3 regions of the Streptomyces sp. NPDC058001 genome follow, and region 3 is predicted to be linked to each of the others. Evidence: riboswitches for the same ligand, from Rfam matches in the RefSeq annotation. Region 3 holds a riboswitch; each other region holds the start of a gene.

Region 1 (9,765 bases), on a different contig from region 3:
GGAGTTCGTACCGCAGTCGATGGCGGCGACCCGGGTCACCGGCCGCTCTCCCCGGCCGCGCACGCGCCGGCCTCGACCGTCACGCAGGGGCCCTTCGCCCACCACTCGGGGAGCATCGCCAGGGCCTCGTCACCGAGCGGGTTGACCCCGGGCCCGGCGGCCAGCGAGTGCGCGACCAGGACGTGCAGGCATTTCACCCGGTCCGGCATTCCACCGGCGCTGGGGAACCCGGTGAGTTCCTCGATGGTGTCGCGGCGCCGGATGTAGTCCTCGTGCGCCGCCCGGTACGCGGCGGCCAGCTCCGGATCGGTGGCAAGGCGCTGCGTCATCTCCTTCATGACACCGCCCGCCTCAAGCGTGCCGATCGCGGACGCGGCGCGCGGGCAGGTCAGGTAGTACAGCGTCGGGAAGGGCGTGCCGTCGGGCAGCCGGGGCGCGGTCTCCACGACGTCCGGCTGTCCGCAGGGGCAGCGGTGCGCGATGGCCCGCAGCCCGCGCGGAGGTCGGCCGAGCTGTTCCCTGAACGCCGCGACATCGGCGTCGGTCGGCTCGGTACGCGGAGTGGTCGGCGGGGGCGTTTCCATGCCTGAAGTCTTGATCTTTCCATCGGTTCGGAGTGCGGGACGGACGGTCAGCGGCGGGTTCGGTCCGCCTTGTCGACGCCCTCCCAGACGTTCGTGTACCAGGGGCGGTCGGCCGCGGCCCGGTCGGTGCGCTTCTGTCCCGCGGCGCTCGGGTCGACCACCGTGTAACCGGTCTCGCCGGGCATCACATAATGCAGCCGCTCACGGATGCGGTGCTCGGCGTAGGCGTCGTCCTGCCAGCGGGCCTTGGCGTCGCGCAACTGCTCGACGCGCTCACGGGCCTGCTCCTTCTGCCGCCGCACATCGGCGATCTCGGCGCGCTGGGACACGTACTGCCGCATCGGGTACGCGAGCGCGACCACGAGGGAGCACAGGACCAGGGCGAGCAGCGCGGCCCGGCCGGTGAGCCGGGAGCGGCGGGCCTGCCGCTTGGTCTGGGAGCGGTACACGCGCGCGGCGGTCTGCTCACCGAGCAGCCGCAGCCTGGTCGCGGTGGAGAACCGGTCCCGGTCCTTGACGGCCATCGTGTCCCGCCTCCCCGTCATGTACGTACGTCCCCGCACACGGTACGGGACCGGGTGCGGGGACGTACGGAGGCCGGGGTGAGCAACCGGGGAAGCAGCGCCCGGAGGAGGGCCGGCCCCTGATCAGCCCTTGGTCAGCCCTTGTAGCGCGGGAAGGCGCTGCGGCCCGCGTACACGGCCGCGTCGTCGAGGATCTCCTCGATGCGCAGGAGCTGGTTGTACTTGGCGACGCGCTCGGAGCGGGCCGGGGCGCCGGTCTTGATCTGGCCGCAGTTGGTGGCGACGGCGAGGTCGGCGATGGTGACGTCCTCGGTCTCGCCGGAGCGGTGCGACATCATGCACTTGAAGCCGCTGCGCTGGGCCAGTTCGACGGCGTCCAGGGTCTCGGTCAGCGAACCGATCTGGTTGACCTTGACCAGCAAGGCGTTCGCGGAGTTCTCCTCGATGCCACGGGCGAGGCGCTCCGGGTTGGTGACGAACAGGTCGTCGCCGACGAGCTGCACCTTGTCGCCGAGCTTCTCGGTGATGACGTGCCAGCCGGCCCAGTCGTCCTCGAACAGCGGGTCCTCGATGGAGATGAGCGGGTAGGCCGCGACCAGCTCCTCGTAGTACTCCGTCATCTCGGCGGCGGAGCGCTCCTTGCCCTCGAAGAGGTACTTGCCCTCCTTGTAGAACTCGGAGGCGGCGACGTCGAGCGCGAGGGCGATCTGCTGGCCGGGTACGTAACCGGCCTCCTTGATCGCTTCCAGGATGAGGTCGAGCGCCTCACGGTTGGAGCCGAGGTTCGGCGCGAAGCCGCCCTCGTCGCCGAGTCCGGTGGCCAGGCCCTTGGTCTTCAGCACCTTCTTGAGGGTGTGGTAGACCTCGGTGCCCCAGCGCAGCGCCTCCGAGAAGGACTCCGCGCCGATCGGCGCGATCATGAACTCCTGGATGTCCACATTGGAGTCGGCGTGCGAGCCGCCGTTCAGGATGTTCATCATCGGCACCGGCAGCAGGTGCGCGTTGGGGCCGCCCAGGTAGCGGAAGAGCGGCAGGTCGGACGCCTCGGCGGCGGCGTGCGCGACGGCGAGCGAGACACCGAGGATGGCGTTGGCGCCGAGCGAGGACTTGTCCGGCGTGGCGTCCAGGTCGAGCATCGCCTGGTCGATGAGGCGCTGCTCGGTGGCGTCGTACCCGACCAGCTCCGGGCCGATCTGCTCGATGACGGCGAGTACGGCCTTCTCGACACCCTTGCCGCCGTAGCGGTTGGCGTCTCCGTCGCGAAGCTCCAGGGCCTCGAACGCTCCGGTCGACGCACCGGAGGGGACGGCGGCACGACCCGTGCTGAGGTCGTCGAGGCCGACCTCGACCTCGACCGTGGGATTGCCTCGGGAGTCCAGGATTTCCCGGGCTACGACGACGTCGATGGACGGCACGAGCATCTCCTTTTATGGGATGTGACGCGGGTACACGATGTGACGCGGGTACACGGGGCCGCGTGGCCTCGCGGACATGAGCCTAACGGGCCCGGGGGCATCGGCCAGTCCGCCGCCCACCTCCTGGACAGAACCGAGAGCAAATTGTTTCTGAACGAAACAAACCGGAGCCCCGCCCCGGCGCGTACGGGGGTACACGCGCCGGAACGGGGCGGCCCTGGGAGAGAGGGCGGTTTCGGTGAGGGACCTCGGAACCTCGGGTCTGTGTGACCTTGAGGTCCGTACGGTCTCGGGTCAGCTCAGGTGGAGCTGCTGGCCCGGGTAGATCAGGTCGGCGTCGTCGATGATGTCGTCGTTCGCCTTGAACAGCGCCTGCCAGCCGCCCTTGACGCCGTGCGCCTGGGCGATGCCGCTGAGCGTGTCGCCCTTCTTCACCTTGTACTCGCCGTTGCCCTTCTTGACCGTCTTGCCGGTCGGGGTCTCGACGGTCTTCGGGGCGGTGCGCTCCTGCGAGCGGGACGCGCGGTCGCTCTGGCTCTGCGCCGGGGCGCTCTGCTCCTGCGACGGCTGGGCGGGCTTTGCCGGCTGGGCGGGCTGCGTGCTGCCCGAACCGCCGTTGTACGAGGTGTTGGAGAGGCCCACGCCACAGGTCGGCCAGGCACCCTTGCCCTGTCCGGCGAGTACCTTCTCGGCTATCTCGATCTGCTGGGCCTTGGACGCCAGGTTGGCGGTCGACGCGTAGGCGGTGCCGCCGTACGCGGCCCAGGTGGAGGCCGAGAACTGGACGCCGCCGTAGTAGCCGTTGCCGGTGTTGATGGACCAGTTGCCGCCGGACTCGCACTGGGCGACGGCGTCCCACTCGGAGGCCGTGGCGGCGGAGGCGGTGCCGGACGCGATCAGCGGGGCGGCGACGGCCGCGCCGGCGACACCGGCGAGCGTGACGGCACGGGTGGTGCGGTCGAGAGTGGTCGGGCGACGGTGCTTGCCCTTGCCGGAAAACAGCATGAGAGATCCCCTCACCGACGCCTGCGAGGTGAGCTGTCGGGTTCGGGCCGTGTGAGTTGCCCGGCCGTGCGCCCCTGGCGCACGACTTCACCCCTAGCCGGTCGGCGGTCGCTCTCACGGAGTCGCGGTGCTGCTGCGACTCCGCCGGCGGCCTCGCCCGGCACTTACCTTGGGTCCCCCGCTCCTGCCTACGGCGCTTGACGCGACGACTGTTCCCGAACGGCCGTCGGCAGGATTCGGCGTGACGGCCCTCGGTGCCCGCTGTGGCGAGCGATCCTGACGGTAGACATGCGAACGGCCCTTTTTCAAAGCCGATCGAGGCCGGTGAGACCCATCTCTCACTCTCGCCAAATCGGACATTAGGCCCGAACTACCGCTGTGCGGTGTCCGATTCGGGAAGAAGTTCAAGGCTCTGGCCTGGCAGGATCAGGTCCGGGTCGGTGCCGACGGTCGACTTGTTGCCGGCGTAGAGAGCGGACCATCCACCCTTGAGGTCATGGCTGTCGGCGATGCCCCAGAGGCTGTCGCCGGGCCGCACGGTGTAGGTGCCGTCCGCCGCGCCGCGCTCACCCTCGCCGCGTGAGGCGTGCCGGCCGGCGGAGTCGTCGGCGCGGGATGCGGCAGCGTCCTCGGTGCCCTCGTCGGCCTCGTCGCCGCGATGGCGGCCGGTGGCCGAGGAGTCGCCGGACGCGCCACTGCCGGAACTGGCCGCGTTTTCATCCAACTTGGTGGGGTTGGTGGTGGGGTCGGTCGACTTGTCCGTCTTGCCGGTGGAGTCCTGGTTCTTCCCCTTGGAAGGAGTGGAGCCGTCGGACGTGGGGGACGAATCGGGCGAGGTGGAGGGAACCGGCGATTTCTTCGCATCTGACGAGTTGCCCGGCTTCGTGGTGCCGTTCGCCGAACCGGAACTCTTGCCCGGCGCCCCCGAGGGAGCCGCACCCGGGTCGACGTCCGCCTTCGCACCGCCCTTGGTGAGCCCGGCGATCGGGGCGCAGCTCACCCAGGCGTCCGGACCCTGCACCGCGAGGACGCGCTCGGCGACCGCGATCTGCTGGGAGCGGCTGGCCAGGTCCGCGCGGGGCGCGTAATCGAGACCGCCGAAGTCCTCCCAGGTCTCCTGCGCGAACTGGAATCCTCCGTAGTACCCGTTACCGTGATCGGCGCTCCAGGAGCCGCCGCTCTCGCACTCCGCGAGCCGGTCCCAGGCGGCGCCGTCGGCGGCGTGCGCGCCGGTCGCGCCGAGCAGCGGGATGGCGAGGGCGGAGCCTGTCACTCCGGCCGCGACGACCAGGGCAGGCGCCTGGCGGGGGCGACGGTGACGACCGTTCCCGGAGAGCATGCGGTGGCCTTTCGTGGGACAACTGGGCCGACTGCGGCACATGGGGACCGCCGAGTCGACGTGAACGTAGCCGGATTCGAACGCTGGTCACAAGTCGATGCAGCGCAGATCACATGAAAGTCACAGACGTGACGGATCGTCAGTTCACGGTGGGTTCACGGGGATCACTGTGGGTTCACGGGATCACTGGGGGTTCCGGCGCGCGGGGCGTGAAATGTACGGGCAAGGTACGCAATCCGCGCATGATGAGTCCCCCACGCCATCTCAGGTCGGCCGGTTCCACGGCGAGTTGCAGATCGGGCAGGCGGCGCAGCAGGGTCGCGAGGGCGGTACGGCCCTCCAGACGGGCCAGCGGGGCGCCGACACAGTAGTGGATGCCGTGCCCGTATCCGAGGTGCGGGTTGTCGCGGCGGGCGAGGTCGAGGGTGTCCGGTGCGTCGAAGCGCTCGGGGTCGCGGTCGGCCGCCGCGAGGACGACCAGGACGGGATCGCCCTGCGGAATCTCCTGTCCCCCGATCCGCAGGCTCTGCGTGGCGTACCGCCAGGTGGCGAGTTCCACCGCCCCGTCGTAGCGCAGGAGTTCCTCGATCCCGGTCTCCAGGAGTCCCGTGTCACCGTGCGCGAGGCTTTCCTGGAGCAGCGCCCTCTGCGGGGGGTTGCGCAGCAGGGCATGGACCCCGTTGCCGATCAGGTTGATCGTCGTTTCGAAACCGGCGAAGAGCAGCACGAAACACAGGGCCGCCGCCTCGTCCTCGGTGAGGTGCTCGCCGTGGTCCGAGGCGCGGATGAGCCCGGAGATGAGGTCGTCGTCGCCCTGCTCGCCCAGGTCTTCCCGCTTGCGGTGGATGAGGTCGGCGAGATAGCCGCGCATCTTCTTCACGGACCGGGCGACACCGCCGCGCGGGCCGCCGCCGTGACGGATCATCATGCCCGCCCAGTCGCGGAAGTCGTCCTGGTCCTCGCGGGGGACGCCGAGCAGATCGCAGATGGCGTAGATGGGGAGCGGGAAGGCGAACTCGTGGATGAGGTCGGCGCTGCCCCGCTCCGCGAAGCCGTCGATCAGCTGATCCGTCAACTCCCGTACCCGGGGCGCGAACTCGGCGACCCGGCGCGGCGTGAACGCCTTCGACACCAGGCGCCGCAGCCGGGTGTGGTCCGGCGGGTCGATGTTGAGCAGATGCGTCATGAGATTGGCGCTGCGCTCACCGGGGATGCCGGTCCTGCTCTTGCCCGGGGCGTCCTCGGCGTGGTGCACGGGATTCTTCGACAGCCGCTGGTCCGCGAGCGCCTGTCTGGCGTCCGCGTACCGCGTGACGAGCCACGCGTCGACTCCGCTGGGCAGTCGGGTGCGGTGCACGGGCGAGTGTTCCCTGAGCCAGGCGTACGCCGGGTACGGGTCGGTGGCGAACTCCCAGCTGAAGAGTTCCGGTGCGGCGTCGGTCACCGGGGGATCTCGGCGGCGCGGATCGCGTCGCGGTAGGCACGGGCGGCGGCCCGCAGCGCGGCCTCGGGGTCGACGCCGTCCGCCTCCGCGCGGACCGCCATGGCGAGCAGGTCGTACCCGATGCCCTCACCGGCCGGCGCCGGTACCTCCAGGCCCGCGGTACGGACGCGGGACGCCAGCTTCGCGGCGAGTGCGAGCCCTGGCTGTCCCAGCGGCACCCCGTCGGTCACCGAGTCGCGCTGCTTCTCCTCGGCCTTGGTGCGCAGCCAGTGTTCCTTGACGTCCTCGGGGGTCTCGGCGGTGGCGTCGCCGAAGACGTGCGGGTGGCGGTGGATCAGCTTGGCGACGATACCGGCGGCGACGTCGTCGATGGAAAAGGGCTCGTCGCCCTCGTCCGGGCCGCCCTCCTCGGCGATCCGCGCGTGGAAGACGACCTGGAGCAGGACGTCCCCCAGTTCCTCGCGCAGTTCGTCGCGGTCGCCGTCCTCGATGGCCTCGACCAGTTCGTACGCCTCCTCGATCCCGTACTTCGCCAGGCCCTCGTGCGTCTGCCGCGAGGACCAGGGGCACTCGGTGCGGATCCGGTCCATGACCTGGACCAGGTCGAGGAGCCGGGCGCCCGGCAGGTCGTACGAGGCGGGCAGCAGCTCCAGATCGGGCATCGCGACCCGCCCCGAACCGGCGAGCCGGGCGAGTCCATCGGTGAGCCGGGACTCACCGTCGGCACCGGCCAGGACGACGACGGTCCGGGGGCCGATGTCGGCGAGGTCCTGCGCGGACGGCGAGACCAGGTCGACGGTGACGCCCGCCTCGCGAAGGTACGGAAGCTGAGGATGCCCGGGATCCCGACACAGCACCTGATCGGCACCGTGCAACACCTGCCAGGCGTCCCAGGAGAGCAGCCCGGGGGCAACCCGATGACTGGTGGTCAACAGAACAACCCGCCCACCGGGACCAACAGCACCAGATACATTCACAGCTCGAACGTACAACCCACCACCACGGACGACCCCTGCGGGTGGGTTGTGTGAAGGGCCCGCCCTTCACATCCGCCGCGGCGGCGCCAAGCCACCGCGTGGCATACCGGCGGTGCCAAGCCCACCCGGACCGGGGAACCGGTCAGGGCGCCCCCGGCGTCACGCTTGTGTCGGCTGCGACGCAGTCACCTCGTGGAGCCATGGCGTCTTCGTGTCCACCCGGCCGCTCTTCTTGACGTCCCACGCTCCGTAGCGGGGGTTCAGGTCGATCGAGAGTTGCTTGGACGCCTTGCTCAGGGCGTTCCAGAAGACCGCCTGGCCCTCGGTGGTGTTCATGTCGATGCCGAGCGCCTGGGCGAGCTTCTGGGCCTCGACCTCGGTGCGCAGGTTGTCGTCCAGTCGCGACGGCGGCACGTTGTACTGCTGCAACCAGGCCGTTTGCAGGGCCTTGAGGCCGCCCGCCTGCTTCTCCAGGTTGCCGCGCACCGCCTGGATCTCCTTGCGCGAGACGCTGACGCCTGCGTCCTTGGCGGCGCGGTCCAGCACCTGGTCGAGGACCATCGTGTGCAGCGTGGACCGGGTCAGCCCGCCGGACTTGGCGACCACCTGGTCGTACTGCTCCTGGTTCGCCGTGACGTTTCGCTGCGCGGTCCGCACCTCGTCCACGCGGCTCTCCAACTGCGCGACCGTGATGCGCTGCCCGCCGACGACGGCCGCCGCGCCCGGATGCGCGTCGCCGCCGCAGGCGGTCAGCAGTGGGGCCCCCGCGATCAGCGCGACGGCGGAGACGGTGACTGCGGTGCGACGGCGGCGGTGCAAAGGAGCCTCCCGGCGGCGAGATTGTGCGTCGGTGCACAAAGTCTTGCGGTGATCGATGGTAGGCAGTGGCCGCGATCTCGGCCACTGATTCGGCAGCACAGTTTCGACACTGACCCCACCAACGAGGCGGGACGATCCGGGGCACGCCCGACACAGCCCCCCACAGCATCCCGTACCGGACCGCACACCTACCCCCGTACCTGCCCCAGCCAGTGCAGTGTCCGCTGGACCTCCGCGGGCAGCGGATGGCTCGGTCCGTGCAGTCGCTCGGCGTCGTGCAGCAGCCGCACCAGCGTGTCGTGCGCGGCGGCCCGGTCACCGAGGGCGAGCAGCAGATGGCCGATCCGGCGCCGGATGTCGAGCGGCAGATCGGGGTCGGCGGCGGTGTACGGATTCTCCGCGTACCGGTTCTCGTAGTACGGCAGCAGCGCCCGGTACTCGGTGAGCGCGGCGGCCGGTTCGCCGAGCTGTTCGAGGCACTGCGCCGCGTCGTACCGGAAGCGCAGCGACTGCGGGTCGGCCGGCCCTGACTCGGCGGCCCGCTCGTCGGCGAGGCGGCGCAGCTCGGGCAGGGCGCGCCGGTACTGGCCGTCGTCCATCAGCGTGGCCGCGTACTGCTTGCGCAGGGTGCGGACGACCGGCGAGTGCTCGCCGTGCTGGGTGGCGGCGGCCGGGAGGATCGCGCCGAGGATGTCGACGGCCTGCGTGATGCGGCCCTCGCCGAGCAGCCGCTTGACCTCGTCCACGGCGGCGGCGACGTCGGGGCGCCCGGCGGGCGGGGCGACCGCCGCCTCGGGGCGCGGCGCGGGCGTGACCGCGCGGTCGGGCCAGGGGGCGTGCGGGCGCAGGAACGGGCGCGTGGGGTCGAGCGGGCCGCGGGTGGGTGTGCCGCGCGCGGGGAGCAGCGGCAACAGCTCCTCGTACACCTCCTGGGCGCTGGCCGGGCGGTGCTGCGGGTCCTTGGCGAGGAGCCGCAGGACCAGCGATTCGAGGGCGTCGGGGACCTCGGGCCGCAGCCGGCGCACGGGCAGCGGCGGCTCGTAGAGATGGCGGTGCAGGACGCCAAGCGCGGTGGACCCGGCGAACGGCACGTCCCCGCTGAGCAGTTCGTGCAGCAGCACCCCGAGCGCGTACAGATCGGTGTACGGGCCGACCGCGCCGCCCATGGCCTGCTCGGGCGCCATGTACGCGGGGCTGCCGATGGGGGATCCGGTGTGCGTGAGGCGGGTGGTGTCGGTGTCCATGACGGAGGCGACACCGAGGTCGAGGACGGTGACGGTGCCGTCCTGCTTCACCATCACGTTCCGCGGTTTGAGGTCGCGGTGCACGATCGGGACGGCGTGCACCGCGGAGAGCACGGCACACAGCTGCGCGGCGACGGCGACACCCCACTGCCACGGGTACGGGTCGTGTTCGGCGAGATGGTCGGAGAGGTCGGCGCCGTCCACGAACTGCATGACGAGATACAGCTCTTCGACGTCGCTGCCCGCGTCGTGCACGGTGACCAGGCCGGGGTGGTCGACCTGGGCGGTGACCCTGCACTCGCGCACGAAGCGGCGGCGCAGTTCGTCGGCGTCCTGGCTGTCGGGGCCCGCGACCTTGTCGGGGCGCAGCAGCTTGACCGCGACGCGGCGGTCGAGCCGCTGGTCGTAGGCCGT
Region 2 (9,765 bases), on a different contig from region 3:
TGCGGCAGCCGGGTCGCGGGCACGGCGTGCCCCAGGGGCGCGACACCGCTGTGCCGCGCGCCCTGCACCACGACGAGGGGTTTGGCGGCGGCGGTCCGCCGGGCGAGCCGGGTGAACTTGCGCGGGTTGCCGATGGATTCGAGGTACATGAGGGCGACATCGGTGTCCAGGTCCTCGTACCAGTACTGGAGCACGTCGTTCCCGGACACGTCGGCGCGGTTGCCCGCCGCGACGAAGGTCGACACACCCATGGCGCCGGTCACTCCCCCGCCGCGCCGGTGCAGCCGGGCGAGCAGGGCGATACCGATGGCGCCGGACTGGGCGAACAGGCCGATCCGTCCCGCGCGCGGCAACTCGGGCGCGAGGGACGCGTTGAGGAGGATCCCAGGGGCGGTGTTGATCACGCCGAAGGCATTGGGACCGATGAGGCGCATGCCGTAGGAGCGGACCTGGCGTACCAGTGCGCGCTGCCGTTCCCTGCCCCCGTCGCCGCTCTCCGCGTATCCGGCGGAGATCACGACGAGCCCCCGCACCCCGTGCGCCCCGCACGCGTCGACGGCCTCGGGCACCTGCGGCGCGGGCACGGCGACCACGGCGAGGTCGACGCTCTCCGGGATCTCCGGCAGCGAGCGGTGCGCGGGCACCCCGTCGAGTTCCGTGAGGTCGTCGGGAAACGCCTTGTTGACGGCGTACAGGCGCCCTGTGAAGCCGCCGGAGACGAGGTTGTTCAGGAGGCTGCGGCCGACGCCGCCGGGGGTCCGCCCCACGCCGATCACGGCGACCGATCCCGGCCGCAGCAGCCGCTGCACGGACCGTGCCTCGGCGCGCTGCTCGCGGGCGCGCTGCACGGCGACCGACGCCTCGGTGGGTTCGAGGTCGAACTCCAGGCGGACGACACCGTCCTCGAAGCTGCGCTTCTGCTGGTACCCGGCGTCCGTGAACACCTTGATCATCTTGTTGTTGGCGGGCAGTACCTCTGCGGCGAAGCGGCGGATGTCCCGTTCACGGGCGACGGCCGCGATGTGTTCGAGCAGCGCGGAGGCGACGCCACGGCCCTGGTGCGCGTCCTGGACCAGGAAGGCGACCTCCGCCTCGTCGGCGGGCGCGGTGGCGGAGAGGCCGTTCGCGTCGATGCGGTCGTAGCGTACGGTGGCGATGAACTCGCCGCCCACCGTGGCCGCGAGTCCCACCCGGTCCACGAAGTCGTGGTGGGTGAAGCGATGAACGTCCTTGTCCGACAGGCGTGGGTACGGTGCGAAGAAGCGGTAGTACTTCGACTCGTCCGAGACCTGCTCGTAGAAACTGACCAGCCGGTCGGCGTCATCAACGGTGATGGGCCTGATCCGCGCGGTGCCGCCGTCACGCAGCACCACGTCCGCCTCCCAGTGCGAGGGGTACGTATGCCGGTCGTCCGGGTTCCGCATGGGGCCAGCGTACGGGTCGCGGCACCGGAAGGTGCGGGGCAGGCTGAGGGGATCGCGAGGGCTGCCGTTCGGTGCGGTCGGCGGCCGGGTGCGGTCCCGGTGGCATCCTGGTGCGGTCCCGGTGGCGTCCGGGTTCTGCCCGGGTCGGAACGGGTCACGTCCGGCGGTATGGGACACTGGTCTAGACAACCATGAGACATCTGAAGGGCAGCATCACATGGCTGAGCGCCGCGTCAACGTCGGCTGGGCGGAGGGCCTTCACGCCCGCCCCGCCTCTATCTTCGTCCGCGCGGCCACGGCCGCCGGCGTCCCCATGACGATCGCCAAGACCGGCGGCGACCCGGTCAACGCCGGCTCCATGCTCGCGGTCCTGGGTCTGGGTGCCCAGGGCGGCGAGGAGATCGTCCTGTCCTCCGAAGCCGATGGCGCGGACGCCGCGCTCGACCGGCTCGCGAAGCTGGTCTCCGAGGGTCTTGAGGAGCTTCCCGAGACCGTCTGAGGTCCCGTGATTCGGGTGGGTGTGCGTCAATTCGGGTGGTGGTGTGCGTCGCTTCGGCGGACACCACCACTTTTCTTTGCCGCCACGTAAGCGCGCGACCCCCAACTTCGGGGCCGCGAAATATCGTGCACCCGCGAAATACGGGATACGGGAATATGGAAATAAGGGCAGCACAAAGCCGCCTCCTCGAATTTCCCTCTCTTTGTATACGGCCCCTTTGTTACTGGCAGGCGCTTGCCGTGTTTACGGCATGTTGCGAGGTCCTCACGCGGTCGCCGAGTGCGGTACGTCCCGGGAATCGCCACCGGTGTGACGGGACCGAGCGCTCCGTGTGCACGGTCATCAGTGCCCGCGCCCGCTCGCCGTCGCCCCGGGCCACCGCATCGACGATCGCGCCGTGCTCCGACCACGCGTCGGCGGGGTGCGCCGAGGGCTCGACGGTGTACATCCAGGCGATCTTGTGCCTGAGCTGGGTGAGCAGCGCGGTGAGGCCCTGGCTGCCGGACGCCTGGGCCAGCGTCTCGTGGAACCAGCCGCTGAGCGAGCGCAGATCCTCGCTGGTCCCGCTCCTGGCCCGCTCCTGACCGAGCCTCACCAGGCCGCGCAACACCTTGAGATGGGCCTCCGTGCGGCGCTGTGCCGCACGCGCCGCGCCGAGCGGTTCGAGGAGCACCCGGATGTCCAGGAGGTCGGCCGCCTCCTGCTCGGTGGGCTCCGCGACACAGGCGCCCGCGTGCCGCCGGGTGACGACGAAACCCTCGGCCTCCAGGGTCCGCAGCGCCTCGCGTACGGGGACCCGCGAGACTCCGTAGCGGCGCGCGAGCACTTCTTCGGTGAGCCGGCTGCCCCGCGCGTGCGCGCCGCTGACGATGTCGTCCCGGATGGCCGTGCATACCGAGTGCGCGGGAATGCGCATGACCGGACCTCCGCCTTAATCCCCGCGAAACGCGGTCGATCGACACCTGTTCTGCGACTCTATTGCAGGGTGCCTGAATTTCCGACGGTGGACCGGATCCCGGGGATATTTTTTGGACAAGCGGGGGTGCGGAACGCCGAAAGCCCCGGCATGGGCCGGGGCTTTCGGGACGTTCTGTGGCGGTCACCGGTCAGGTCTGCGCCGGGGGGCTCGCGTCAGATCCGCGCCGGAGACTTCGCAGGTTCGCTCAGGGGCTTCGGAGGCGGGCTCCAGAAGCCGGCTTCAGAGGCTGACGCCGTGTGCCCGGAGGTACGCGACCGGGTCGAGGTCGGAGCCGTACTCCGGGCTCGTACGGGCTTCGAAGTGCAGGTGCGGTCCGGTGACGTTGCCGGTGGCGCCCGAGAGGGCTATCTGTTGGCCCGGTGTCACGGTCTGCCCGACGGAGACGCCGACGGACGACAGGTGGCCGTACTGGGTGTACGTGCCGTCGTGCATCCGGATGACGATGTTGTTGCCGTAGGCGCCGCCCCAGCCCGCTTCGACGACCGTGCCGGAGCCGACCGCGCGTACGGGGGTGCCGGAGGCGGCGTGGAAGTCGACGCCGGTGTGGCTGCCGGACGACCAGACGGAGCCGCCCGACTGGTAGCCGGTCGACACGTACGAACCGGCGATCGGGGTCACATAGGCGGTCAGTCGCTTGCGCTCGGCCTCACGCGCGGCGCGCTGCTTGGCCTCGCGTTCCTTCTTGGCCTTCGCCTCGGCCTTGCGCTTCTCCTCGGCGGCTGTCTTCTTCGCCTCGGCCTCCGCCTGACGCTTGGCGGCGGCCTCGTCGGCCGCCTGACGCTGGGCCGCGGCCTGCTCGTCGATCTTCTCGGCGAGCGAGGTGCCGATGGCGACGGCCTGGGTGAGGCCGGTGTCAGCGGGAAGGGAGTCGTCGGCGGCGAGTGCGGGGGCGGCGAGGCTCCCGATGACGCCGGTGGTGGTGAGGGCGGCGACGCCGGCCACGCTCACGGTGGTGCGGGTGAGACGGCTGGGACGGCGGTGCTTCCCGGTGGCACGGCGAGTGCCGGTGGCGCGAGTGAACGCCATGAAGTGGCTGATCCTTTCCTTCCTTCTCGCCTACCGGGTTAGCTGACGGGTTCGGAGCAGGAAGGTCTCCTACGGGCCCCCTGCGCGCGTGCGCGCGCCGGGCGTCCGATTCACCCCGGGGGACATGGTGTGGGTCCCCGGCTCCCCTGGCTCGCGCCGTACGGGGACTCGGCGATGACTGTCCGGTGCCACGGCCGTGGCGTACTGCCCGACGAACAGCCGGACCGACGCTAAAGGGGACATCTGCCAATCAACAAACGGATCACCGCTTTTGTAGCGCATGCCACAGGTCAGACACCAACGTCCTTGCCATTTCGGACATATGAGGACCCCGAGGACCCCGAGGACCCCGGTGGCTCGGGAGTCGCCTCGGGAGTCATCAGGGTCCTCACGCGCGCGGTACGCCGATCAGCCGTGGACGACGGTGACTTCGCCGATACCGAGGGCCTTGACGGGCTCCTCGATCTCGGACGCGTCCCCCACCAGCACGGTCACGAGCCGGTCCACCGGGAACGCGTTGACGACGGCCGCCGTCGCTTCCACGGTGCCCGTCGCGGCGAGCCGGTGGTACAACTCCGCCTGGAAGTCGTCCGGGAGGTGCTGCTCGACCTGGTCGGCCAGCGTGCCCGCGACGGACGCCGCCATCTCGTACTTGAGCGGCGCGACGCCCACCAGGTTCTGCACGGCGACATCCCGCTCCGCGTCCGTGAGCCCCTCGTCGGCGAGGGTGCGCAGCACCTTCCACAGGTCGTCGAGCGCGGGGCCGGTGGACGGCGTGTCCACGGAGCCGGAGATGGCGAGCATCGCCGCGCCCGTGCCGTCCGCCGCGGAACGCAGCACCTGGCTGAACGCGCGCACGCCGTAGGTGTAGCCCTTCTCCTCGCGCAGGACGCGGTCCAGGCGCGAGGTGAGGGTGCCGCCCAGGCAGTACGTACCGAGGACCTGCGCGGGCCATACGCGGTCGTGCCGGTCCGCGCCGACGCGCCCGATGAGGAGCTGCGTCTGCACGGCGCCGGGCCGGTCCACGATGATCACACGGCCGGTGTCGTCGGCGGTCACCGGCGGCATGGGACGCGGCTGCGCGGTGCCGCCCGTCCAGGCGCCGAGGGTGTCCGCGAGAACCGCGTCCACATCGGTGCCCGCGAGGTCGCCCACGACCACCGCGGTGGCTGTCGCGGGGCGTACGTGCTTCTCGTAGAAGGCGCGGACGGCGGCCGAGTCGATCGCGGCGACGGTCTCCTCGGTGCCCTGGCGCGGACGCGACATGCGCAAGGCCGCCGGGAACAGTTCCTTGGAGAGTTCCTTCGCGGCCCGCCGGGCCGGGTTGGCGGTCTCGTGCGGGATCTCGTCCAGGCGGTTGCGGACGAGCCGCTCGACCTCGCTGTCGGCGAACGCGGGCGCGCGCAGGGCGTCCGCGAGCAGCCCGAGTGCCTTCGGCAGTCGGGAGACGGGGACTTCGAGGGACAGGCGTACGCCCGGGTGGTCGGCGTGCGCGTCGAGCGTCGCGCCGCAGCGCTCCAGCTCGGCGGCGAAGTCCTCGGCCGAGTGCTTGTCGGTGCCCTCGGAGAAGGCCCGCGCCATGATCGTACCGACGCCGTCGAGCCCGCTCGGCTCGGCGTCCAGCGGGCTGTCGAGCAGCACCTCGACGGCGATGACCTGCTGGCCGGGGCGGTCGCAGCGCAGGACCGTCAGGCCGTTGCCGAGGGTCCCGCGCGTGGGGGCCGGGAAGGCCCACGGCTTGGCCTCGCCGGCCTGCGGCTGGGGGTGGAATTCCATGGTCACGGTGGGCTGGGCCTCGGTCACTTGGCCGCCTCCTCTGCGGTCTGGTCGGTGTCGCCGGCGTTCTGGCCAGTCGCCTCTGTGGCCTCTGTGGCCTCAGCGGCCTCTGTGGCCTCTGTGGCCTCAGCGGCCTCTGTGGCCTCTGTGGCCTCAGCGGCCTCTGTGGCCTCTGTGGACTCGGTGGCCTCTGTGGGCTCGTAGACCAGCACCGCGCGGTTGTCGGGGCGCAGACGGGCCTTCGCGACCGCCTGGACCTCGTCCACGGTGATGTCCAGGACCCGCTCGACGGCCGTCAGGGCGAGCTGCGGGTCGCCGAACAGGACCGCGAACCGGCACAGTTCGTTCGCGCGTCCGGAGACCGTGCCCAGCCGGTCCAGCCACTCGCGCTCCAACTGGGCCTGCGCACGCTCCATTTCCTCGGGCGTCGGGCCTTCGGCGGCGAAGCGGGCCAGCTCCTCGTCCACGGCGGCCTCGATGACGGGGACCTCCACGTCGGCGGAGGTCTTCACGTCCAGCCAGCCGAGGGACGGCGCGCCCGCGAGGCGCAGCAGCCCGAACCCGGCCGCCACGGCGGTACGGTCACGGCGTACCAGGCGGTTGTAGATACGCGAGGAGTCGCCGCCGCCGAGGAGGGTGAGCGCCAGGTCGGCCGCGTCGCACGCGCGCGTACCGTCCTCCGGCAGCCGGTAGGCGGCCATCAACGCGCGCGAGGGGACCTCTTCCTCGACGACCTCGCGCAGTTCCTCGCCGACGATGTCGGGCAGACCGCCGTCGCGCGGGGCGGGCTTGCCGTCATGGACGGGGATCGAGCCGAAGTACTTCTCGATCCAGGCGAGCGTCTGCTCCGGGTCGATGTCCCCGACGACCGACAGGACGGCGTTGTCCGGCGCGTAGTACGTGCGGAAGAAGGCCCGCGCGTCGTCCAGGGTCGCCGCGTCCAGGTCGGCCATGGAACCGATCGGCGTGTGGTGGTAGGGATGCCCCTGCGGGAACGAGAGCGCGGTCAGCTTCTCGAACGCGGTGCCGTAGGGCACGTTGTCGTAGCTCTGGCGGCGTTCGTTCTTGACGACGGCCCGCTGGTTGTCCAGGGACTCCAGGTCGAGCGCGTCGAGCAAGGAGCCCATGCGGTCGGCCTCCAGCCACAGCGCGAGCTCCAGCTGGTGCGTGGGCATGGTCTCGAAGTAGTTGGTGCGCTCGAAGCTGGTGGTGCCGTTCAGCGAGCCTCCGGCACCCTGCACCAGCTCGAAGTGACCGTTGCCGTGCACCTGGCGCGAGCCCCTGAACATCAGGTGCTCGAAAAGGTGAGCAAGGCCGGTGCGTCCCTTGACCTCGTGGCGCGAGCCGACGTCGTACCAGAGGCAGACCGCGGCGACCGGGGTCAGGTGGTCCTCGGAAAGCACCACGCGCAGGCCGTTGGCCAGGCGGTGCTCGGTCGCTGTCAGGCCGCCGGAACCGGCCTGGGTGGCCGTGTGACCCATGGGCATGTACGTCCCTTCGATCGCGAAAACTCAAGATTGCGTGCCAGTCCTGCCACTGTATGCAAGCGTGCTGACACCTGGCGAAGTTCCCGGCCGGGCTACGCCGAGAGCGAGCAGCGGTCTCCCGTACGGTACGGCCGGACCAGGGTCCGACCCGAGTGTGACCGGGGTGTGACCGGGGCCGATACGGGGGTCTCCGGGCCGGCGGATCGTCGGGTCGTGCGACCTCCTGGCACGTCCAACGGACGGGTCGCGGTCGGCGTTGTCAGTGGGGCGGTCCACAATGGTCCGCATCCGATTCCGTTCCATGCCCCGGCACAGTGTGAAGGAGCCGCAGCGCGATGGCCCGCCGCAGCACGAAGACCCCGCCGCCCGACGACTTCGAGGAGAAGATCCTCGACATCGACGTCGTCGACGAGATGCAGGGCTCCTTCCTTGAGTACGCATACTCGGTCATCTACTCCCGCGCGCTGCCCGACGCCCGCGACGGTATGAAGCCGGTACAGCGGCGCATCGTCTACCAGATGAACGAGATGGGCCTGCGCCCCGACCGCGGCTATGTGAAGTGCGCGCGCGTCGTCGGCGAGGTCATGGGCAAGCTCCACCCGCACGGCGACGCGTCGATCTACGACGCGCTGGTGCGCATGGCGCAACCGTTCTCCATGCGCCTGCCCCTCGTCGACGGCCACGGCAACTTCGGTTCCCTCGGCAATGACGACCCGCCGGCCGCGATGCGGTACACCGAGTGCCGGATGGCCGACGCCACCTCGCTGATGACCGAGTCCATCGACGAGGACACGGTCGACTTCTCGCCGAACTACGACGGCCAGGAGCAGGAGCCGGTCGCCCTCCCGGCCGCGTACCCGAACCTCCTGGTGAACGGCTCGTCGGGCATCGCCGTCGGCATGGCGACGAACATGCCGCCGCACAATCTCGGCGAGGTCATCGCCGCCGCCCGGCACCTCATCCGGCACCCGGGCGCGGACCTGGAGACCCTGATGCGGTACGTCCCGGGGCCCGACCTCCCCACGGGCGGCCGGGTCGTGGGCCTGTCCGGCATCAAGGACGCGTACGAGACGGGCCGCGGCACCTTCAAGATCCGTGCCACGGTCGCGGTCGAGACGGTGACGGCGCGCCGCAAGGGCCTGGTCGTCACGGAGCTGCCGTTCAGCGTCGGCCCCGAGAAGGTCATCGCGAAGATCAAGGACCTGGTCGGCTCGAAGCGGCTCCAGGGCATCGCGGACGTCAAGGACCTCACCGACCGTTCACACGGTCTGCGCCTGGTCATCGAGATCAAGAACGGCTTCGTCCCGGAAGCAGTCCTGGAGCAGCTCTACAAGCTGACGCCGATGGAGGAGTCCTTCGGCATCAACAATGTCGCCCTTGTCGACGGCCAGCCCCTCACGCTCGGTCTGAAGGAGCTGCTGGAGGTCTATCTCGACCACCGCTTCACCGTCGTACGGCGGCGCAGCGAGTTCCGCCGCAAGAAGCGGATGGACCGGCTGCACCTGGTGGAGGGCCTGCTCGTCGCGCTGCTCGACATCGACGAGGTCATCCGTCTGATCCGCTCAAGCGACAACTCCGCGCAGGCCAAGACGCGCCTCATGGAGCACTTCTCGCTCAGCGAGATCCAGACGCAGTACATCCTGGACACCCCGCTGCGCCGGCTCACCAGGTTCGACCGGATCGAGCTGGAGTCGGAGCGCGACAGGCTCAGCGCGGAGATCGCGGAGCTGACCCGGATCCTGGAGTCCGACGCGGAGCTGCGCAAGCTCGTCTCGGGTGAACTGGCCGCGGTGGCGAAGAAGTTCGCCACCGAGCGGCGGACGGTCCTGCTGGAGTCCTCGGGTACCACGGCCTCCGTGGTGCCCCTCCAGGTCGCCGACGATCCCTGCCGGGTGCTGCTGTCATCGACGGGCCTGCTGGCCCGCACGCCGAACGGCGAGCCGCTGGGTGAGCAGGACGGCCGTCGCACCAAGCACGACGTGATCCTGTCGTCCGTCCCCGCCACCGCGCGCGGTGAGGTCGGCGCCGTCACGTCCGCCGGGCGGCTGCTGCGGCTCGCCGTGGTCGACCTGCCGCAACTCCCGGACACGGCCACGGCGCCCAACCTCTCGGGCGGTGCACCGGTATCCGAGTTCCTCTCCCTGGAGGGCGACGAGACGCTGATCTGTCTGACCACGCTCGACGAGTCGTCCCCTGGCCTCGCGATCGGCACGGCCCAGGGCGTCGTCAAGCGGGTGGTGCCGGACTACCCGACGAACAAGGACGAGTTGGAGGTCATCTCCCTCAAGGACGGTGACCGGATCGTCGGCGCGGTCGAACTGAGCACCGGCGAGGAGGACCTCGTCTTCATCACGGACGACGCCCAACTGCTGCGCTATCAGGCGTCCCAGGTGCGTCCGCAGGGTCGTCCGGCGGGTGGCATGGCCGGCGTCAAGTTGACGGACGGCGCGAAGGTCATCTCGTTCACCGCCATCGATCCGGCGGCGGACGCCGTGGTGTTCACGGTCGCGGGCTCGCGCGGCACTCTCGACGACTCCGTCCAGACGACCGCCAAGTTGACGCCGTTCGACCAGT
Region 3 (9,765 bases):
ACGAACCGGCGTCCTACGCCGAGGACGAACCCGACGGCGAGCCGGACGCCCAGCACGAGTACGAGTACGACCGCGCATACGACCAGGACCACGAGCACGAGCACGACCACCCGGACGAAACCGTCGTCCCGTTGCATCACCCGGCGCCCCGATCCCGCTCCCGCGCCCGTCGCCGCTCCCCCGCGAAGCGTTCCGCGCTGCTCACCGTCGCGGTGCCGTCCGCGTGTGTGATGGGCGTCGCCGGAATCGCCGCCGCGTCCGTCGGGATGACCGACAACGGGGACAAGGACACCTCGGCGGCGGCGCCGGATCCGACCGCCGTGGAGCCGTCCGTCGCGAACAGCAAGTTGGACACCCAACTGGCGAACCTGTCGGCGGACGCCGGTGACTTCGCGGATCGCGCCAGCCGTACGCAGGAGCGCATCGACCTCAAGGCCAAGCAGGAACAGGCCCGCAAGGAGGCGGCGGAGGAAGCGGCGCGCAAGGAGCGGCTGCGGCCCAAGTTCATGCTGCCGGTCAAACAGCAGGGTCTCAGCGCCTACTTCGGGCAGGCCGGCGCCAACTGGATGTCCCTGCACACCGGTATCGACTTCCCCGTCTCCTACGGCACCCCCGTGATGGCGGCGACCGACGGCACCGTACGCACCCAACTGAACAGCGCCTACGGCACGATGGCGATCGTGACCGCCGCGGACGGTACCGAGACGTGGTACTGCCATCTCTCCACGTACAAGATCATGAGCGGCACCGTGAAGGCGGGCGACGTCATCGCCTACTCCGGGGACTCCGGCAAGTCCACGGGGCCGCACCTGCACTTCGAGGTCCGCCCCGGGGGCGGTGCCGCGATTGATCCCTTGCCGTGGTTGCGCAGCCACGGGATCGACCCGACCTAGCGGTTGCCCGGCGGCGCCTTACGGTGGCCTCAAACGCCGGCCGGGCTGAATAAGGTTTCCCTTACAACTTCTCCACCGGCGCATACCGCAGCAGCAACCGCTTCGGCTTCGGTTCGCCGAAGTCGACCGTCGCCTCGGCGTTCGCCCCCGTGCCCTTGACTCCGACCACCGTGCCCAGGCCGAACTGGTCATGTGTCACGCGGTCACCCACCGCGAGGGCGACGACCGGCTTCTCCATCGCTCGGCGCGTGGCGAAGCCCGAGGAACCCGAAGCGGCCGTGCGCGACCGGGTCGAGGAGAGCGAGCCCGCGATACCGGCGGCCGGACCCGACGCGGACATCGGGGCCGAGCCACCCTTCCGCTTCCATCGCAGATGGGTGTCCGGGATCTCTTCGAGGAACCGTGACGGCGGGTTGTACGAGGGCTGGCCCCAGGCGCTGCGCAGCGCGGAACGGGTGAGGTAGAGCCGTTCACGGGCGCGGGTGATGCCGACGTACGCGAGGCGGCGTTCCTCTTCCAGTTCCTTGGTCTGGCCGAGGGCACGCATGTGCGGGAAGACGCCGTCCTCCATGCCGGTGAGGAAGACCACCGGGAATTCGAGGCCCTTGGCGGTGTGCAGGGTCATCAGGGTGATGACCCCGGAGCCGTCGTCCTCGTCGGGGATCTGGTCCGAGTCCGCTACAAGCGCGACCCGTTCGAGGAAGTCGGAGAGCGTGCCCGCGATACCGGCGGCTGCCGCTCCCTCGGCCTCCCCGCGCTCCTGCTCGAACTCCAGTGCCACGGCGGCGAGTTCCTGAAGGTTTTCGATGCGGGTCTCGTCCTGCGGGTCGGTCGAGGACTGCAACTCGGCCAGATACCCGGTGCGTTCGAGTACGGCCTCCAGGACCGTCGCAGGACCGGCGCCGGACTCCACGATGGTGCGCAGGTCCTCCATGAGGGTGTTGAACCGCTGCACGGCGTTGGTGGAGCGGGCCGCCATGCCGTACGCCTCGTCCACGCGGCGCAGTGCCTGCGGGAAGCTGATCTTCTCGCGCTGCGCGAGGGCGTCGATCATCGCCTCGGCGCGCTCGCCGATGCCCCGCTTGGGCACGTTGAGGATACGGCGCAGCGGAACGGAGTCCTCCGGGTTGGCCAGGACACGCAGATACGCGAGGACGTCCCGGACCTCCTTGCGCTCGTAGAACCGGACGCCGCCGACGACCTTGTACGGAAGGCCGACCCGGATGAAGATCTCCTCGAAGACACGGGACTGGGCGTTGGTGCGGTAGAAGACGGCGACGTCGCCCGCCTTCGCCTCGCTCGCGTCCGTGAGCCGGTCGATCTCGTCGGCGACGAACTGTGCCTCGTCGTGCTCGGTGTCGGCGACATAGCCGGTGATCTGGGCGCCCGCGCCGGCGTTGGTCCAGAGGTTCTTGGGGCGACGGCCCTCATTGCGCTCGATGACGGCGTTGGCCGCGCTGAGGATCGTCTGCGTGGAGCGGTAGTTCTGCTCCAGGAGGATCGTGGTCGCGTCCGGGTAGTCCTCCTCGAACTGGAGGATGTTGCGGATGGTGGCGCCACGGAACGCATAGATGGACTGGTCCGCGTCACCGACGACGCACAGCTCGGCGGGCGGCAGGTCGTCCGGGCCCGGCGGTACATCCACCGGGTGCGCGGCGGTGCCGACCAGTTCGCGTACGAGCGAGTACTGGGCGTGGTTCGTGTCCTGGTACTCATCGACCAGGACGTGCCGGAAGCGGCGGCGGTAGTGCTCGGCGACGTCCGGGAAGGCGCGCAGCAGATTGACCGTCGTCATGATCAGGTCGTCGAAGTCGAGGGCGTTGGCCTCGCGGAGCCGGGACTGGTACATCGCGTACGCCTGCGCGACGGTCTTCTCGAAGCCGTCGCTGGCCTGACCGGCGAAGTCCTCTTCGTCGATCAGCTCGTTCTTCAGGTTGGAGATCTTCGCGCTGAACGACTTCGGCGGATAGCGCTTGGGGTCCAGGTCGAGATCGCGGCAGACCAGGGCCATCAGGCGCTTGGAGTCCGCCGCGTCATAGATCGAGAACGACGAGGTGAACCCGAGCTTCTTGGATTCGCGGCGCAGTATCCGTACACACGCGCTGTGGAAGGTCATCACCCACATCGCGTTGGCGCGCGGTCCCACCAGGTGCTCGACGCGCTCCTTCATCTCGCCGGCGGCCTTGTTCGTGAAGGTGATCGCGAGGATCTGGCCCGGGTGGACCCCGCGCTCGGCGAGCAGATGCGCGATGCGGTGCGTGAGGACCCGGGTCTTGCCGGAGCCGGCGCCGGCCACGATGAGCAGCGGTGAACCGGCGTGGGTTACGGCGGCCCTCTGCTGTTCGTTCAGCCCGTCGAGCAGCGCCGCCGGGTCCAGGACGGGGCGCGGGGCGCCGTCCCGGTAGTACGCGTCCCGGGGCGGCGGTGTGTCGAACTTCCCGCCGAACAGATCGTCCGGAATCTCCTCCGGGGCCTGGTGCTCGGGGTCCTCATGGGCCCCCGGGTCCTCATGGGGCGCCAGGTCGTCGGAGCGGGGCGGGTGGTCCTCATGGGCGGCGCGGGGCGCCTTGAGGTTCGCCAGGAAGCTGTCGTCAAAGAGGCTGCTCATCGCCTCCCGAGTCTAGGCCGCCCCACCGACAACCGGTCCCGGTTCCCCCTCCTTGGGCCCCGAACCATAAACGGAGCGAATCCGTCCGCTCACCCAGTGAGAAAGTCACGAAAATGTATCGGGCATATCGCACATCAACCTTCACAGGCTTCACAGGAGTTGGCTAGCGTGCCGGGCAGGCGACCCGACCCCCGCCGGCGAACGACGCCGGGACGGGTGGCCTCCGCTCAATCCGGTGCGCCGCGAGGCAGCCGGAGCCGGGGACCCACTCAGTACCTGGGGTGAATCGGTCCCGTACCCGTGACAGGCGTACGGAGCCGTAGGGCAGCCTTCCGAACCACCCGCCCGAACCCGACAGCTAACCCGGTAGGCGGTCCACGGAAGGAGCGCGTCCGTTGGCGTCGCACCGCAGAGAACGGCAGCCGGGCACACGTGTCGCCGGGCTCCGTACATCCCCCGCCCTCGGGATCACGACGGCGGCCCTGACCTCCGTCGCCCTCCTGTCGCAGAGCGCGCAGGCCGCGCCCGTGAACGACAAGCCGAGCCTCGAAGAGGTCCAGCGCAAGGTGGACGACCTCTACCACGAGGCCGGCGTGGCCACCGAGAAGTACAACGGGGCCAAGGAGCGCACCACCCAGCAGAAGAGGAAGGTCGACGGCCTGCTCGACCAGGTGGCGCGCGGCACCGAGAAACTGAACGAGGCACGGCGGGCCATGGGGTCCTTCGCCGCCGCGCAGTACCGCACCGGCGCGGTCTCGGACACGGCGACCCTGCTGCTCGCGGACAATCCGCAGGACTACTTCGACCAGCGCCAACTGTCGTCACGGCTCACCGAGCGGCAGAAGGAGGTCGTCGACGAGTACCAGACGCAGCAGGTCGCGACGGCCAAGAAGCGGGAGCAGGCGGCGAAGAGCCTGACGAAGCTGACGACCTCGCAGACGGCGCTGCGCAGCAGCAAGCAGGATGTGCAGACGAAGCTGGGCGAGGCGCGTGATCTGCTGTCGAAGCTGACCGCCGAGGAGAAGGCGCGGCTGGCGGCGATCGAGAAGAAGAAGCAGGAGGAGGCGCGCCGCAAGGCGGAGGAACTGGCGCGGAAGCAGGCGGCGGAGGAGAAGAAGCGGCAGGAGGCGGCGGCGCAGGACTCTTCGTCGGGTACGGGGTCCGGCACGGGCACCGGCTCCGGCTCCGGTTCTGGCACTGGCTCTGGCTCTGGCACTGGCTCTGGCTCTGGCTCCGGCACATCGGCGGGTGCGTCCACGCAGACCGCCAAGGTGATCGCCTTCGCCGAGGCCCAGTTGGGCAAGCCGTATGTGTGGGGGGCCACGGGGCCCGGTTCGTACGACTGCTCGGGTCTCACGCAGGCCGCGTGGAAGGCGGCCGGTGTGACACTGCCGCGGACCACCTGGGACCAGGTGAAGGTGGGTACGACGGTGTCGACGGCCGACGCCCGCCCCGGTGACCTGGTCTTCTTCTACGACGACATCAGCCATGTCGGCATCTACACGGGCGACGGCAAGATGATCCACGCCCCGAAGCCGGGTGCGAACGTACGCGTCGAGTCGATCTACTACATGCCCATCCACAGCGTGGTGCGCCCGGCGTAACGGCCCCTCTCATGGGCACCGATATCGACGGCGCGATCGAGATCCGTACGGCGCGCGGGCGGTGGGAGGTCGCGAACGACCTGGCCGACTTCGGTCTCGGCCGGGACCACGACGCGTGGGACTGCCTCTTCGGGGTCAGCGGGGCGTGGGGCGTGGACCGGCCGCTCTTCCCCTACCGGGGTCTACCCGACGACGTCTCGGCCCCGGTACGGGAGACCGGTACCGGCGACTGGACGCACAGCCATACCTACGCCACCTGGGCCGAGGTCGCCGCCGTCGACTGGGACGCGCCGCTCGCCGACGCGCCCGCCTGGTCCTGGGTGGGCGCCTGGCGACCCGGGCGGGACGGGACGTTGGTCCTGGACGAGGTCGTGGCGGTGACGCCCGAGCTGTCCGAGGCGGCGGCGGACATCTTCGGCGGGTCGGTGCTTCCGGCGCCGCCGGAGTGGCCCGCGGGTGGCGAGGTACGGCGGGACGGCGCGGTGTACCGGCCGGTGGTCCTCACGGCACGGATGCTCGCGCCACCGGACGGGGGCCGCTGGGGGCCGGTGTGGACGGCGATGCGGGGGCTTGCCGCCGGGCACGGGGACGAACGGGTACGGCTGGTGGCCTGGTTCGGCTGACGCGCCCGGTTCGGCTGAGGCCCTCGGGACTCAGGTCCAGAGGACCGCGATGAAGATGTTCGCCGTCGTCAGGCCGCCCACGGTGGCGAACAGGCCCTTGTCGACGGTCTCTTCGTCACGCTTCACGTAGACGAGGCCCAGGATCACGATCAGCAGGGCGAGCTTCACGCCGATCTTGATGTTGTTGACGGTGTTGTCGTCGGCCTGGTTGAGACCGACCAGGGCGACGCCGGTGACCAGCATGGTCAGGGCGCCGTGCAGCATCGCGGGGCTGAACCGGGCGGTGCCGGAGCCCATGGCCTTCATCTGGGTGAGAAATCCACCCAGAAGGGAGGCTATGCCGATGATGTGAAGACCGACGAAGAGATGGATGACTACGTCCATACCCCGGACCTTAGCCCGGCCCCTTCCCCGTGCCGGCGCCCGGGGTCCCGTCGGAGCACACCTCTTCAGGGGAGCCGTCGCAGTCACGGTCCTCCAGGAACTCCAAGACCCGACGAACGAAGGGGTAGCAAAGAGACCCGCTGTGCGTGCGGGGAACGTGGGGATCGGTCGGAGTGGGGAGCGAAGAGGGCCCCCGTGGGTTACGGGTGGTCCCATGTGATCGCCCTGGGGTGAGTGGGCGGGCAGTTTCTTGCATGGGGGCACCAACCCGTCGCCTTGCCGCATAGCGTCCTGCGTCAGGTGACCGGCACCCGCCGGTACCGGATCAGGAAAGGACGTGACTCCGTGGCCGCGCATCGGAGACCCCGGCAGCGTTCCCTCGGTGGGCGCACCGTCCGCGGCGCCGCGACGCTCGCCCTCGCCGGCGCCGCCACGGCAACCGCCTTCGACGGCACCGGCCACGCCGAACCCGGACTCACCCCGGCCCAGGTGAAGGCCAAGGTCGACAAGCTGTACCACGAGGCCGAGGTCGCCACCGAGAAGTACAACGGCGCCAAGGAGAGGGCGGACGCGGCCGGAAAGGCGTACGCCGCGTTGCAGGACGAGGCCGCCCGCAGGACGGAGAAGCTCAACACGGCACGCGACGCGCTGGGTTCGGTCGCCAAGGACCAGTACCGCACCGGCGGCCTCGACCCCTCCGTGCAACTCGCGCTCTCCGCCGACCCGGACCAGTACCTGGAGGGCGCGGCACTCGCCGAACGCATCGGCGACCGCCAGGCGCACGCCGTCACCGGTGTCCGCCAGGACCTCGCCGAGATCGAACGGCTACGCGCCAGGGCCGCCGACGAACGCACCCACCTCGCCGAACGTCAGGCCCAACTCCGGGCCCACAAGAAGACCGTCACCGGCAAGCTCGCCGACGCCAAGCGGCTCCTCGATCAACTCACCGCCGACCAGCGCACCCGTGTCATCGACACAGCGGACAGCACTCCCCGCGCCTCCCGGTCCAGCGAGCGCGGCGCCTCCGCCCCCAACTCCCGTGCCGCCGCAGCCGTCTCCTACGCCTACGCCGCCCTCGGCAGCCCCTACGTCTGGGGCGCCGCCGGGCCGAACGCCTTCGACTGTTCCGGCCTCACCCAGGCCGCGTACCGCGCGGCGGGCGTCGCGCTGCCGCGCACCACGTACGCCCAGATCAACGCAGGACCACGGGTCTCACGCGCCCAACTCCAGCCCGGCGACCTGGTGTTCTTCTACTCCGGCATCAGCCACGTCGGCATCTACGTCGGCAACGGGCAGATGATCCACGCCCCCAACCCGAGCGCGCCCGTGCGCCTCGCGCCGGTCGACCAGATGCCCTTCGCCGGAGCGGCCCGCGTCGCCTAGGCCAAGCAAAGGCGCCCTCAGACCAGTCGCCGTGCCGTCGCCCACCGGGTCAGTTCATGGCGGTTCGAGAGCTGGAGTTTGCGCAGGACCGCCGAGACATGGGACTCGACCGTCTTGACGGAGATGAAGAGCTGCTTGGCGATCTCCTTGTACGCGTACCCGCGCGCGATGAGCCGCAGTACCTCCCGCTCCCGCTGGGTGAGCCGGTCCAGGTCCTCGTCCACCGGCGGCGCGTCCGTCGAGGCGAAGGCGTCGAGCACGAATCCGGCGAGGCGGGGCGAGAACACCGCGTCGCCGTCCTGCACCCGGAAGATCGAGTCGACGAGATCCGTACCGGTGATCGTCTTGGTGACATAGCCCCGGGCCCCGCCCCGGATCACCCCGATGACATCCTCGGCGGCGTCCGACACGGACAGCGCGAGGAACCGTACGGGCTGCTCGGGGTCCGCCATCAGCGGCGCGCACCGGCGCAGCACCTCGACGCCACCGCCACCGGGCAGGTGTACGTCGAGGAGGACGACCTCGGGCCGGGTGGCGGTGATGACGGTGACGGCCTGGTCGACGTCGGCGGCCTCGCCGACCACCTCCACACCGGTACGGTCGGTCTGTCCGATCTCGGCCTGGACCCCGGTACGGAACATGCGGTGGTCGTCCACCAGGACGACCCGCGCCCGCCGCCCCACCGGCTCGCTCGCGCCTGTCGTGTCGGTCACGCCGGTCGCGTCGCTCATGACGTTGTCTCCGCCCTCTCCATGGTCAGCTCGACCTCCGTACCGCCGTCGGGCACCGCGCGCAGCCGGGCCGTGCCGCCGTTGCGCTGCATACGGCCGATGATCGATTCTCGTACGCCCATGCGGTCGGCGGGTACCGCGTCCAGATCGAAGCCGGGGCCTCGGTCGCGTACCGACACGAAGACGGTGTCCGACTCGACCTCGGCGAAGACCTGTACGGCGCCGCCCTCGCCACCGTACTTGGCGGCGTTCACCATCGCTTCCCTCGCGGCCTGCATCTGTGCGCCCAGGCGGTCGTCGAGCGGGCAGTCGCCGACGACGACGACCTCGATCGGGACGCCGTGCTTGTCCTCGACCTCGGCCGCGTGCAGCCGTACCGCCTCGGCGACCGTTTCCGGGCCCTCGTCGCCGTCCTCGGTGGACTTGCCGGTGCCGTCCGGCTTGTACAGCCAGGCCCGCAGGTCGCGCTCCTGGGCGCGGGCGAGCCTGCGCACCTCGCCCGCGTTCTCCGCGTTGCGCTGGATCAGGGTGAGGGTGTGCAGGACGGAGTCATGGACGTGGGCGGCGACCTCGGCGCGTTCCTGGGCGCGGATCCGCATCAGCCGTTCCTCGGACAGGTCCTGCGTCATCCGCACGAGATAGGGGCCGGCGAGCAGCGCGATCCCGACGATGACGGCGAGCGCGGCCTGAAGGATCGAGCCGAGGTGGGCGGCCGAACCCTGGAGTACGAAGATGCCGGTGACGCCCGCGCCGACCAGGACGACACCGGCCGCGGACCGCAGCAGCGTCAGGGTCCGGCGGCGCCGCCCGACCTCCATCCAGCGGGCCCGCCGAGCGTTGTCCGCCTGCCGCCACACCAGGGCGACACCCGCGGCGACCAGCAGCGTCGGCCAGAGGTACGCCTGGGCCGCGCCGCCGACGTTCACATTGCCGACGAACACCATGGCGACGACGACCATGGCGAGCAGCGCGACGATCTGTCCCTTGTCCGGTTTACGGGCCACCAGGCGGCGCCGTCCGTCGGGCGCGGTCTCACTGGTGAGCACGGAGTGCCGCTCGCCGCCGACACCGCCGACGCCGAGGGGTACGAAGAACCAGAACGCCGCGTAGAGCAGGGCGCCGAGCCCGTCCGCCATGAAGAGCCCGACGAACACCAGCCGCACCCACACCACCGGCAGCCCGAGATGCCCGGCGAGTCCGCGCGCCACTCCGCCGAGCCAGCGACCGTCGCTGCTCCGGTAGAGCTTGCGCGGAGCCCAGGTCTGGTCAACAGGTGCGGCGAAGGCTTCCGGCATGCCCCGATGGTCACACGCCGACCCCGGTACCCACATCAGGGTCGGACCCGGAACTACCCCTGACGGCACCACCCCCAAGGCACCCCCAAGGGCCACCTCGCCCCGAATTCAGGGTCGGACCAGGGTCGTCCCCGGTCCCGCCGACGCGCGCGCCCCGTCACCATGGACCCATGACAGACCAGCAGCCGCAGCCGCCGCCGGCCGCCGAGCGGACCGACGGTGGCCTCCCTCCGGCACCGGAGCC

The links. Region 3 has a riboswitch for cyclic di-AMP ahead of ACFVT5_RS01520 (NlpC/P60 family protein). Riboswitches for the same ligand answer to the same signal wherever they lie in the genome.
Region 1: it holds a riboswitch for cyclic di-AMP, as region 3 does, so the genes downstream of both, ACFVT5_RS10010 (transglycosylase family protein) here and ACFVT5_RS01520 (NlpC/P60 family protein) in region 3, are expected to answer to the same signal.
Region 2: it holds a riboswitch for cyclic di-AMP, as region 3 does, so the genes downstream of both, ACFVT5_RS19835 (M23 family metallopeptidase) here and ACFVT5_RS01520 (NlpC/P60 family protein) in region 3, are expected to answer to the same signal.

What each region holds. Positions count from the first base shown of each region.
Region 1 covers NZ_JBHVQT010000004.1:48,416-58,180, forward strand. The annotation lists gene ACFVT5_RS09990 (exopolyphosphatase) at 1-39, opposite strand, end outside; gene ACFVT5_RS09995 (DUF501 domain-containing protein) at 36-584, opposite strand; gene ACFVT5_RS10000 (septum formation initiator family protein) at 632-1,108, opposite strand; gene eno (phosphopyruvate hydratase) at 1,243-2,523, opposite strand; gene ACFVT5_RS10010 (transglycosylase family protein) at 2,818-3,528, opposite strand; cyclic di-AMP (ydaO/yuaA leader) riboswitch at 3,532-3,734, opposite strand; gene ACFVT5_RS10015 (transglycosylase family protein) at 3,899-4,867, opposite strand; gene ACFVT5_RS10020 (cytochrome P450) at 5,043-6,311, opposite strand; gene ACFVT5_RS10025 (nucleoside triphosphate pyrophosphohydrolase) at 6,308-7,288, opposite strand; gene ACFVT5_RS10030 (SurA N-terminal domain-containing protein) at 7,448-8,107, opposite strand; gene ACFVT5_RS10035 (protein kinase) at 8,296-9,765, opposite strand, start outside.
Region 2 covers NZ_JBHVQT010000007.1:394,709-404,473, forward strand. The annotation lists gene ACFVT5_RS19820 (GNAT family N-acetyltransferase) at 1-1,424, opposite strand, end outside; gene ACFVT5_RS19825 (HPr family phosphocarrier protein) at 1,642-1,923, shown strand; gene ACFVT5_RS19830 (GntR family transcriptional regulator) at 2,144-2,839, opposite strand; gene ACFVT5_RS19835 (M23 family metallopeptidase) at 3,122-3,928, opposite strand; cyclic di-AMP (ydaO/yuaA leader) riboswitch at 3,942-4,112, opposite strand; gene ACFVT5_RS19840 (M16 family metallopeptidase) at 4,337-5,704, opposite strand; gene ACFVT5_RS19845 (M16 family metallopeptidase) at 5,728-7,185, opposite strand; gene ACFVT5_RS19850 (DNA topoisomerase (ATP-hydrolyzing) subunit A) at 7,527-9,765, shown strand, end outside.
Region 3 covers NZ_JBHVQT010000001.1:310,213-319,977, reverse strand. The annotation lists gene ACFVT5_RS01530 (M23 family metallopeptidase) at 1-893, shown strand, start outside; gene pcrA (DNA helicase PcrA) at 955-3,501, opposite strand; cyclic di-AMP (ydaO/yuaA leader) riboswitch at 3,716-3,890, shown strand; gene ACFVT5_RS01520 (NlpC/P60 family protein) at 3,897-5,105, shown strand; gene ACFVT5_RS01515 (hypothetical protein) at 5,117-5,728, shown strand; gene ACFVT5_RS01510 (hypothetical protein) at 5,759-6,112, opposite strand; gene ACFVT5_RS01505 (NlpC/P60 family protein) at 6,458-7,495, shown strand; gene ACFVT5_RS01500 (LuxR C-terminal-related transcriptional regulator) at 7,513-8,226, opposite strand; gene ACFVT5_RS01495 (PspC domain-containing protein) at 8,223-9,521, opposite strand; gene ACFVT5_RS01490 (PspC domain-containing protein) at 9,692-9,765, shown strand, end outside.